Regions from separate parts of the Clostridium sp. AF32-12BH genome, predicted to be linked through region 1. Evidence: a T-box and tRNA genes for the amino acid it is inferred to sense, from the RefSeq annotation. Region 1 holds a T-box; the other holds one or more tRNA genes.
The links. The T-box of region 1 lies ahead of leuS (leucine--tRNA ligase). A T-box ahead of a tRNA ligase gene usually reads a tRNA of that ligase, here a tRNA-Leu.
Positions count from the first base shown of each region.

Region 2: it encodes a tRNA-Leu, which carries the amino acid that the T-box ahead of leuS (leucine--tRNA ligase) is inferred to sense. The anticodon was not compared.

Region 1 covers NZ_QUEH01000003.1:174,875-180,122, reverse strand. The annotation lists gene glnA (type I glutamate--ammonia ligase) at 1-362, shown strand, start outside; gene DWZ40_RS04000 (ANTAR domain-containing protein) at 430-972, shown strand; gene dapF (diaminopimelate epimerase) at 1,065-1,883, shown strand; T-box leader at 1,992-2,267, shown strand; gene leuS (leucine--tRNA ligase) at 2,332-4,743, shown strand; gene DWZ40_RS03985 (hypothetical protein) at 4,762-5,049, opposite strand; gene DWZ40_RS03980 (hypothetical protein) at 5,046-5,248, opposite strand, start outside.
Region 2 covers NZ_QUEH01000012.1:42,161-47,408, forward strand. The annotation lists gene rpmI (50S ribosomal protein L35) at 1-29, shown strand, start outside; gene rplT (50S ribosomal protein L20) at 63-419, shown strand; gene DWZ40_RS12650 (sensor domain-containing diguanylate cyclase) at 482-1,954, opposite strand; tRNA gene DWZ40_RS12655 (tRNA-Leu) at 2,175-2,258, shown strand; tRNA gene DWZ40_RS12660 (tRNA-Asn) at 2,289-2,361, shown strand; tRNA gene DWZ40_RS12665 (tRNA-Leu) at 2,366-2,449, shown strand; tRNA gene DWZ40_RS12670 (tRNA-Leu) at 2,688-2,771, shown strand; gene DWZ40_RS12675 (deoxyguanosinetriphosphate triphosphohydrolase) at 2,899-3,909, shown strand; gene dnaG (DNA primase) at 3,925-5,248, shown strand, end outside.

The DNA of each region.
Region 1 (5,248 bases):
CCAAGGGCGACAGCACCCGGATTGAACTGCGCTGCCCGGATTCTGCCGTGAATCCATATCTTGCCCTGGCAGCTTGTCTTGCAGCAGGACTGGATGGAATCAAAAAAGAGATGACCCCGCCGCCGAGTGTAGACCGCAATGTATTTGCGTTGACGGATGAGGAAATCCGTGCACTTGGCATTTCCCAGCTTCCGCAGACACTGGGGGAAGCGATTGAAGCGTTTGAAGGCAGTACGTTTGTAAAAGAACTGCTTGGAGATCATATTTATAACAAATACCTCGAGGCAAAAAACACAGAGTGGAAAAAATTCCGTGCAGAAGTGACAGACTGGGAGGTCCAGGAATATTTGTATAAATTCTGATGATTTTCTGCTGTGGAAAAAAGAAGCTTTTCAAGTCACCTGACAACAACCCCTGGAGGTGAGAATTTTGGCGAATATCATTGTAGCATTTTCTAAGCCGGAAGACGCAAAAAGCATAAAAAACATACTGATGAAAAATGGGTTTCCGGTTATCGCCGTATGTACCTCCGGAGCACAGGTTTTGGCGCAGTTAGACGATCTGAACAGTGGAATTATCGTGTGCGGCTACCGTCTGACAGACATGCTGTATTCAGAACTTTATGACTGCATGAGTCCGGAATTCAGTATGCTGATGATCTCATCCCCAAATAAATGGTCATCTGGCACGCCGGAACAAGTGGTGTGTCTGCCGATGCCGCTAAAGGTTCATGACCTGATCGGAACACTGGAGATGATCGTTCAGGCGCAGACGAGACGCAGAAAAAAACTGCGGCAGCAGCCGAAACAGAGAGATGAGAAGGAGCGGGCCATCATCAATCAGGCGAAAGCTCTTCTCATGGAGCGCAACAACATGACAGAAGAGGAAGCGCACCGGTACATACAAAAGTGCAGCATGGACAGTGGAACTAATATGCTGGAGACGGCGCAGATGGTCATCAGTCTGATGTAGGGAGAAGACAACAGCTGCCGCAAATGTCTCACGGATGTCTGCGGTTGGATGCAAATCATGAAAAAATTAGATAAATACAGTTGGAGGAGTTTATGAAATTTACAAAAATGCAGGGAATCGGAAACGATTACGTTTATGTGAACTGTTTTGAGGAGCATGTGGAGGATCCGGCGCGCGTGGCAGAACTGGTCAGCGAACGCCATTTTGGCATTGGTTCCGATGGTCTGATCCTCATCTGCCCGTCTGAAGTGGCTGACTGCCGCATGCGGATGTTCAATGAAGATGGAAGCGAGGGCAGCATGTGCGGAAACGGCATCCGCTGCGTCGGAAAATATGCGTATGATCATGGAATCGTAGACAAGCCGCAGATCTCCGTGGAAACCCTTGGCGGCATCAAATATTTGGATATGCAGGTGGAAAACGGAAAAGTCAAAACCGTAAAAGTAGATATGGGGGTTCCCAAACTGACCAGTGAGCTGCCGGAGAAAATCCAGATCGAAGGAAGAATCCTGGAATTTACCGGAATCGATGTGGGAAATCCGCATGCGGTTTATTATGTTGATGATGTGGACTGCATGGATCTGGAGAAAATCGGACCGGCTTACGAGATGCATGAGCGCTTTCCGGACCGGGTGAACAGTGAGTTTATCCGTGTGATCGACCGGACGCATCTGCAGATGCGTGTCTGGGAGCGCGGCAGTGGGGAAACCTGGGCCTGCGGAACCGGGGCAACGGCCAGTGCAGTTGCCAGCATGATGCTGGGACTGGTGGAGAATACCGTCGAGGTCCAGCTGATCGGCGGAAACCTGGAAATCACCTGGGACCGTGAGAGCGGACATGTGTTTATGACCGGACCGGCAGTGGAGGTGTTCTCTGGCGAAATCGATCTGGGACAGTACGAAGAAAAATAAGGACATGCGAAAGCATGAGAAAATTTTCGTTGCGAAGGTGCAAGCGTGCTCAACAGGCGAATTCCACCCTTGACACAGATTTCCAATTATGCTAAATTAGATAACAGCGTAAATGCAAAGAAGAGAAGAAATATGCGTGACGGACTTTTCAGAGAGCTGCCGGAAGGTGCAAGACAGTAAGAATGTGCGCAGAAACTGGTCTCGGAGCAGCCCGCCGAACCCTTTTCGTTTCGTAATGGTTTCGTATTCATACCGTTGCGTTTCTAGTGGAAAGTAGGCCGGGACGGACATCCGCCGTTATCGGATCAAAAGCGCATGCGAAAGCATGAAGCAGAGTGGTACCGCGTAAGGATCAAAAGCGAAAGAATATCCTGCGTCTCTGACACTAAGTCCAGAGGCGCATTTTTTATTGCTTTCATTCCTTAAAAAGCAATCAGGAGGAAGAATCATGGCAAGTTACAACCATAGCGCCATTGAGAAAAAGTGGCGTGAAAACTGGGAGAAAAACCCGATCAATGTCAATGACGGCAAAAAGCCGAAATATTACTGCCTGGATATGTTCCCGTATCCGTCTGGCAGCGGACTTCATGTAGGTCACTGGAGAGGTTACGTTATCTCCGATGTATGGAGCCGTTACCAGATGTTAAAGGGTCATTATGTTATCCATCCGATGGGCTGGGATGCATTTGGTCTTCCGGCAGAGAACTATGCGATCAAGATGGGCGTTCATCCGGCAAAATCTACCGCCGAGAACATCAAGAACATCAAGCGCCAGATCAACGAGATCGCAGCAATCTACGACTGGGATATGGAAGTAAATACTACCGATCCGGAGTTCTACAAATGGACCCAGTGGATCTTTGTACAGATGTTCAAGAAAGGCCTTGCTTACGAGAAAGAGTTCCCGATCAACTGGTGCCCATCCTGTAAGACCGGTCTGGCAAACGAGGAAGTAGTAAACGGCTGCTGCGAGCGTTGTGGTTCCCCGGTTACCAAGAAGAACCTGCGTCAGTGGATGTTAAAGATTACCGCTTATGCGGACCGTCTCTTAAACGATCTGGACAAGCTTGACTGGCCGGAGAAAGTGAAAAAGATGCAGAGCGAGTGGATCGGCAAATCCTACGGTGCTGAGGTTGATTTCCAGGTTGAGGGAAGAGATGAGAAGATCACCGTTTACACCACCCGCCCGGATACCCTGCACGGAGCTACCTTCATGGTACTGGCTCCGGAGCATGCTATGGCAAAGAGCCTGGCTACCGACGAGACCAGAGAGACTGTTGAGAAATACATCTTCGATTCTTCCATGCGTTCCAACGTAGACCGTATGCAGGACAAAGAGAAGACCGGCGTATTCACCGGAAGCTATGCGATCAACCCGTTAAACGGTGCAAAGGTTCCGATCTGGCTGTCCGACTATGTACTGGCAGATTACGGTACCGGCGCGATCATGTGCGTACCGGCTCACGATGACCGTGACTTCGAGTTCGCTAAGAAGTTTAACATCCCGATCATCCAGGTTATCGCAAAAGACGGCAAAGAGATCGAGAACATGACCGAAGCTTATACCGAGGCATCCGGCACCATGATCAACTCCGGCGACTGGAACGGTATGGAGTCTTCCGTACTGAAAAAAGAAGCTCCGGAAATGATCGAGAAGATGGGCTTTGGTAAGAAGACCGTTAACTACAAGCTGCGTGACTGGGTATTCTCCAGACAGCGTTACTGGGGCGAGCCGATCCCGATCGTTCACTGCCCGAAGTGCGGCAACGTAGCGGTTCCAGAGGAGGAGCTTCCGTTACGTCTTCCGGAGGTTGAGAGCTATCAGCCGACCGGTACCGGTGAGTCACCGCTTGCTGCCATCGATGAGTGGGTAAACTGCAAGTGCCCGCAGTGCGGAGGCCCGGCAAAGAGAGAGACCAATACCATGCCGCAGTGGGCTGGTTCTTCCTGGTACTTCCTGCGTTATGTGGACAACCACAACGACAAAGAGCTGGTTTCCAAGGAGAAAGCTGCCAAGTATCTGCCGGTTGATATGTACATCGGCGGCGTAGAGCATGCAGTTCTGCATCTTCTCTACTCCCGTTTCTACACCAAGTTCCTGCACGACATCGGAGTCGTAGATTTCGATGAGCCGTTCAAGAAGCTCTTCAACCAGGGTATGATCAATGGTAAGAATGGTATCAAGATGAGTAAGTCCAAAGGAAATGTGGTTTCCCCGGATGATCTGGTAAGAGATTACGGCTGTGATGCTCTGAGAATGTACGAGCTGTTCGTAGGACCGCCGGAACTGGATGCAGAGTGGGATGACCGCGGCATCGAGGGTGTTTCCCGTTTCTTAAGCCGTTTCTGGAACCTGGTTCAGGACAGCAAGGATAAAGAGGTAGCTGAGACCAAAGAGATGGTTCGTCTGCGTCATAAACTGGTATTCGATATCGAGCAGCGTTTCAACCAGTTCAGCTTAAATACTGTGGTATCCGGTTTCATGGAGTACAACAACAAGCTGATCGAGCTGGCGAAGAAAACCGGCGGTATCGATAAAGAGACCTTAAAGACTTTCACTGTTTTACTTGCTCCGTTTGCACCGCATATTGGCGAGGAAATCTGGCAGGAGCTCGGCGGCACCGACAGCGTATTCCATGCTCAGTGGCCGGAGTGCGATGAGGAAGCCATGAAGGATGATGAAATTTCCATCGGTGTTCAGGTTAACGGTAAGGCAAGAGGCGTTGTGACCATTCCGTCAGACGCTTCCAAAGAGGTTGCCCTTGCAGCAGCAAAAGAGGCTGTTGCAGACAAGATCACCGGAACCATCGTAAAAGAAATTTACGTACCGGGCAAGATCATCAATATCGTTTGCAAATAAGAATTTTGAAAATGACTGTCAGGAGGACCTGGCAGCCATTTTTTTTGCAAGGATATGCAGCATTTCAATCTTCTTTTTTTCGTCGGGAGGCAGATTTGCCGTGATGGTGGAAACCAGAAGCTCCGTCTCTGCGTCGGTGAAAGAAATGTGATTCTTTTTTGCATCTGCCTGAAGGGAGAGCAGGGCTTGGAGCAGCTGTTCTTTTGACTGGGAAGAGATCTGCTTTGCAAGGGTTTCTATGTACTGCAGCTTGAACGGGTCCATATTGGCGAGTCTTGGGTCATTTTTCCATTCACCTGTGTTCATAATACCTCCTTGATGATCTGAAAATTTTCCAGCATCTCGATCATTTCCCGTTCCTTTGGACTGGCATACGGTTTGATGATCTGCAGAAGCTGCATGGGCGTTGCGGGTTTTGGCGTGGAGGGGGAAAGCCCCATGGCGGAAACTTCTTCACCTTCGAAGATGGATTGCGCCCGTTTCACTTCCTGAACTTTTACAAAGA
Region 2 (5,248 bases), on a different contig from region 1:
TAATGAAGAAGATTTTACCATATCTGTAATAGACTGATTAGATTAAGAAGGAGGAAAAACCGATGGCAAGAATTAAAGGCGGTATGAACGCAAAGAAGAAACACAATAGAGTGCTGAAAATGGCTAAAGGCTACAGAGGAGCACGTTCTAAACAGTATAGAGTAGCAAAGCAGTCTGTAATGAGAGCTCTGACCAGCTCCTACGCAGGCCGTAAGCAGAGAAAGAGACAGTTCCGTCAGCTGTGGATCGCTCGTATCAACGCAGCAGCACGTATCAATGGTCTGTCCTACAGCAAGTTCATGTATGGCTTAAAGCTGGCTGGTGTTGAGATGAACCGTAAAGTTCTGTCTGACATGGCTATCAACGATGCTGAGGGCTTCGCAAAACTGGCTGAGCTTGCAAAAGCTAAATTAGCTTAATAGGCTTTATAAAAGAACATAAAAAGAGGATCGGCATTTGCCGGTCCTCTTTTTGCTGTTTGTTATGCTTTTTCATATACGGTGTAGTTATTGCGTCCGCCGCGCTTGGTCTGGTAAAGCGCTTTGTCTGCGTTGCGGTACAGATTGTCAAAACGGATTCCCTGTTCCGGGCTGAAAGCAACACCAACGCTGAATGTGATGGACTGGTTGTCCATTTCCGGTTGTTTGATGGAACGAATCTGATTCAGCATGGTTTCTACCCGGTTTAACGCAATGTCTTTGTTGCCGATATTTTTCATGAGAATGACAAATTCATCTCCGCCGATCCGTCCGATGATATCGTCATCCCGAAACTGGTTTTTCAAAAATGCACCTACGCGCTGGAGAATCAGATCTCCGACGGCGTGTCCCCAGGTATCGTTTACATCTTTGAATTTATCGATATCCAGGATCAGGAAAGCGTGCAGGGTGTCTGGGCGGCATGTTCGCAGAAAAGCATCTATGACAGGCTGCGTATGTTCTTTATTATATACAGCGGTTAAACCATCAATCTGTGCGGAATGAACCAGTTCTTTCCGGTCCCTGGTGTGGATCACGGCGATACGCCAGATCAGCAAAAGAACCAGAACCATAAAATAACCATTTAATGCCAGTTCGTAATCGTGGACAAACATATAACTCTCATTCGCAACCGATACGGGAATGATGTAACACATCATCCAGTTGTTTAAGTGGAGTGGTGTGTAGGCAATGTAGCGGCTGGAATCTGGATCTTCCGGCTGGATCAGTTTCAGCACACCATCGGACTGGGTTTGGAAAGCATCACGGATTTCCTGAAGAGAATTGTTGCTGCGGAAATTCCATTTGTCAAAAAATTCAAAAAAGTTATCGGTGTAACTGATTTTCTGCGTGTCGGAATTGCCGTCCAGCGTGATGATATTTCCATCCTCGTCGATAATGATACAAAATCCTTTGCTCCCAAACAGGTCATCAAACATCAGGTGGTTGAGTGCGGTAACATTGTAAGAAGCCCCAAGAAGTCCGATGACGGAATCATTGTGCAGGACCGGAACTCCGAGAATGACTCTGGTCTCGTGGTCGACACTGCTTTGTACTGGATCGCTCAGAATGCGCTGACCGGTAATGCCTTCCTTGAAATAATCGCGGTGGGAAACGTCTTTTACGTCTCCATTTTCATAATGAGAAGTGCCGTCTGGTTCGATCAGAGCGACGTGGTTGATGGAAGTGGTGGACTTGATGGCGGAAAGCATATCCTGGTTTTTCTGGGAGAGAAGAACACCATCTTTTCCAATCTGTGCGGCAACTCCATCCAGAAACTGGTAGTTGACGTCCAGAATATCTTCAAAATGTACGCTCTGCCTGGAAACGTTCATCATCAGTTTTGACTGGGCGAGTGATTCTACTGCACGTTGGGAAACAGCAGAAAATACAACAATACCAAATGCGGTTGCGATAATGAAGGCGACAATGCTGGAGAGGTATCCCTGAAGGGGTGTTTCGATTTTCTTTTTCATGTAAGTCACCTCGGTATGTGTCATTTGTTTTTCTTCATTATACTAATATTTTCTCGGAAAATCCACAAATAAATGGGCTGAAAATGACAAAAAGCGGTGCATAAATGCTAATAAAAATGAATCCGTGGAATTTGGGGGGAGATTGGCAAAAGAAATTGGAAAAGAAAATGTAAAAAGTACTTGTCAGATCCAGGAAACTGTGGTATAGTATTAAACGTTCGCGGGAGTGCTGGAATTGGCAGACAGGCTAGACTAAGGATCTAGTGGCAGTTATGTCGTGTGGGTTCAAGTCCCATCTCCCGCAGTATCTTCTGAAAAGAAGATGCGGGAACATTCCTCGATAGCTCAGTCGGTAGAGCACGCGGCTGTTAACCGCGCTGTCGTAGGTTCAAGTCCTACTCGGGGAGTTTTGCAGAAGTGGCGGAATTGGCAGACGCGCACGGTTCAGGTCCGTGTGGTAGCAATACCTTGTGGGTTCGACTCCCATCTTCTGCATCAGAGGCGAAGAACTGTTTGTTCTTCGCTTTTTTGATTTCATGGAACATTACGTTCTGCAGCATAGGTGTCTTCCTACATTCTGTTTGGAAAGCAGAAGCGTAAATTCACATAGTTCCACATGTTTTCATGGAAACATAAATTTTTATAAAAATTAAAAAATCAGTTGACAAATCATCATGGGTTGGATATAATATACGTGTTGATTCGGTAAAACACTTTACCGGGTCGATGGTTCGCAGAAGTGGCGGAATTGGCAGACGCGCACGGTTCAGGTCCGTGTGGTAGCAATACCTTGTGGGTTCGACTCCCATCTTCTGCATGAGCAGAGCGAAGAACAATCAGTTCTTCGCTCTTTTTGCATACCCTGGAACGGAAAATAGTATGAAAATTTCGGAAATTATGATATACTTATTATAATTATGAGTCCGGAAAGGGGGAATTGGTTTATGAATATACGAGAGATGAGAGAAGCCTGGGAAGCGGATTATTTAAGTCCTTATGCGTCATTAAGCCAAAACACGCAGGGACGTGACCGCGAAGAACAACCATGTGACATTCGCACGGCATATCAGCGGGATCGCGACCGTATTCTTCATTGTAAGTCTTTTCGCAGATTAAAACATAAAACCCAGGTATTTCTGGCTCCAGAAGGAGACCATTACCGGACACGCCTGACGCACACACTGGAAGTTGCGCAGATTGCAAGGACTATTTCCCGTGCGCTCCGGCTGAATGAAGATCTGACAGAGGCTATTGCACTGGGGCACGATCTTGGTCATACACCATTTGGTCATTCCGGGGAACGCATCCTGAATGAACTTTGTCCTTATGGATTTTCCCATTATCTTCAGAGTGTGCGTGTGGTCGAAGTACTGGAAAAAGACGGTAAGGGTCTCAATCTTACGAAAGAGGTCCGGGATGGAATCAAAAATCACAGGACCAGTGGCCATCCTTCCACACTGGAGGGATGCGTTGTGCGGCTTTCCGATAAAATCGCGTATATCAACCACGATATTGATGATGCGATCCGGGCAAAAATCTTCACGGAAGATCAGCTTCCGGCGCAATATACCGACGTTCTTGGACATAGCGTAAGGGAACGTCTGGATTTACTGATTCACGATATTATCGGGCAGAGTATGGACCGGTCGGAAATCCGGATGTCGCCTCATATCGAGGAAGCCATGCAGGGACTGCGCGGTTGGATGTTTGAAAATGTTTATGAGAATAAAGTTCCGAAAGCAGAAGAGGGAAGAGCACAGCAGCTTTTGGTATTTTTATACCAGTATTATCTGGAGCATACGGCAGAACTCCCAGAAGAATATCTGTTCATGATCTGGGAACGGAAGGAACCCAAAGAACGCGTGGTATGTGATTATATTGCTGGTATGAGCGACAGCTATTCCATCGATAAATTTGAAGAACTGTTCATTCCAAAATCCTGGAAGGTGCATTAAAGAAAGGAGAGGCTTATGTATTATCCGGAAGATGTCGTAGAAGAAGTGCGGACGAGGAATGACATTGTAGATGTGATTTCTGGATATGTAAAACTACAGAAGAAAGGTTCCAACTATTTCGGCCTTTGCCCGTTTCATAATGAAAAATCCCCTTCCTTTTCGGTGTCGCCGCAGAAGCAGATGTATTATTGCTTTGGCTGTGGTGCCGGCGGAAACGTGATCACCTTTGTTATGGAATATGAAAATTATTCGTTTCCGGAAGCTTTAAAGGTACTGGCAGACCGGGCTGGCATTCATCTGCCGGAGGTGGAGTACTCGAAAGAAGAACGGGCAAAAGCAGATAAACGTTCCACGCTTTTGGAAATCAATAAGCTTGCAGCCAATTATTTTTACTATCAGCTGCATCAGCCCCAGGGAAAGATCGGGTACGATTATTTCCGGAAGCGGGAATTGTCTGACGACACGATCCGGCATTTTGGGCTTGGATTTGCCAATAAGACGAGCAATGATCTGTATCAGTACCTGCGCTCAAAAGGCTATACCGATGAAATTCTGCGTGACAGTGGTCTGGTCACGATGGAGGAGCGCGGCACATATGATAAATTCTGGAATCGTGTTATGTTCCCGATCATGGATGTCAATAACCGCGTGATCGGATTTGGCGGACGCGTGATGGGAGACGGGACTCCGAAATATTTAAACTCACCGGAGACCATGATCTTTGATAAAAGCCGGAATCTGTACGGGTTAAATTATGCCCGTACCAGCCGGGAAAAGTATATACTGGCCTGCGAGGGCTATATGGATGTCATTGCCATGCACCAGGCGGGCTTTACCAATGCGGTAGCGTCGCTTGGCACGGCTTTTACGACCCAGCATGCGGTGCTGCTCAAACGTTATACGGACACGGTGATCCTGACGTACGACAGTGATGGGGCGGGGGTAAAAGCAGCACTCCGCGCAATCCCGATCTTAAAAGAGGTCGGCATCTCCACAAAAGTGCTGAATTTAAAACCTTATAAGGATCCGGATGAATTTATCAAAAATCTTGGGGCAGATGCATTCCGGGAGCGGATTGCCAATGCGCAGAACAGTTTCCTGTATGAAATCGATGTTATGAAGCGGGAATATGATCTGGAAGATCCGGAACAAAAGACCCGTTTTTACAATGCGGTTGCGAGAAAGCTTCTGGAATTTGGGGAGGCACTGGAACGGGATAATTACACCAGGGCTGTTGCGCAGGCGCAGTTTATTCCTTATGAAGATCTGCGCAGGCTGGTGAACCGGCTTGGAAACCAGCTTGGTTCGGTTCCACTGCAAAAATGGGAAGAAGACAGAA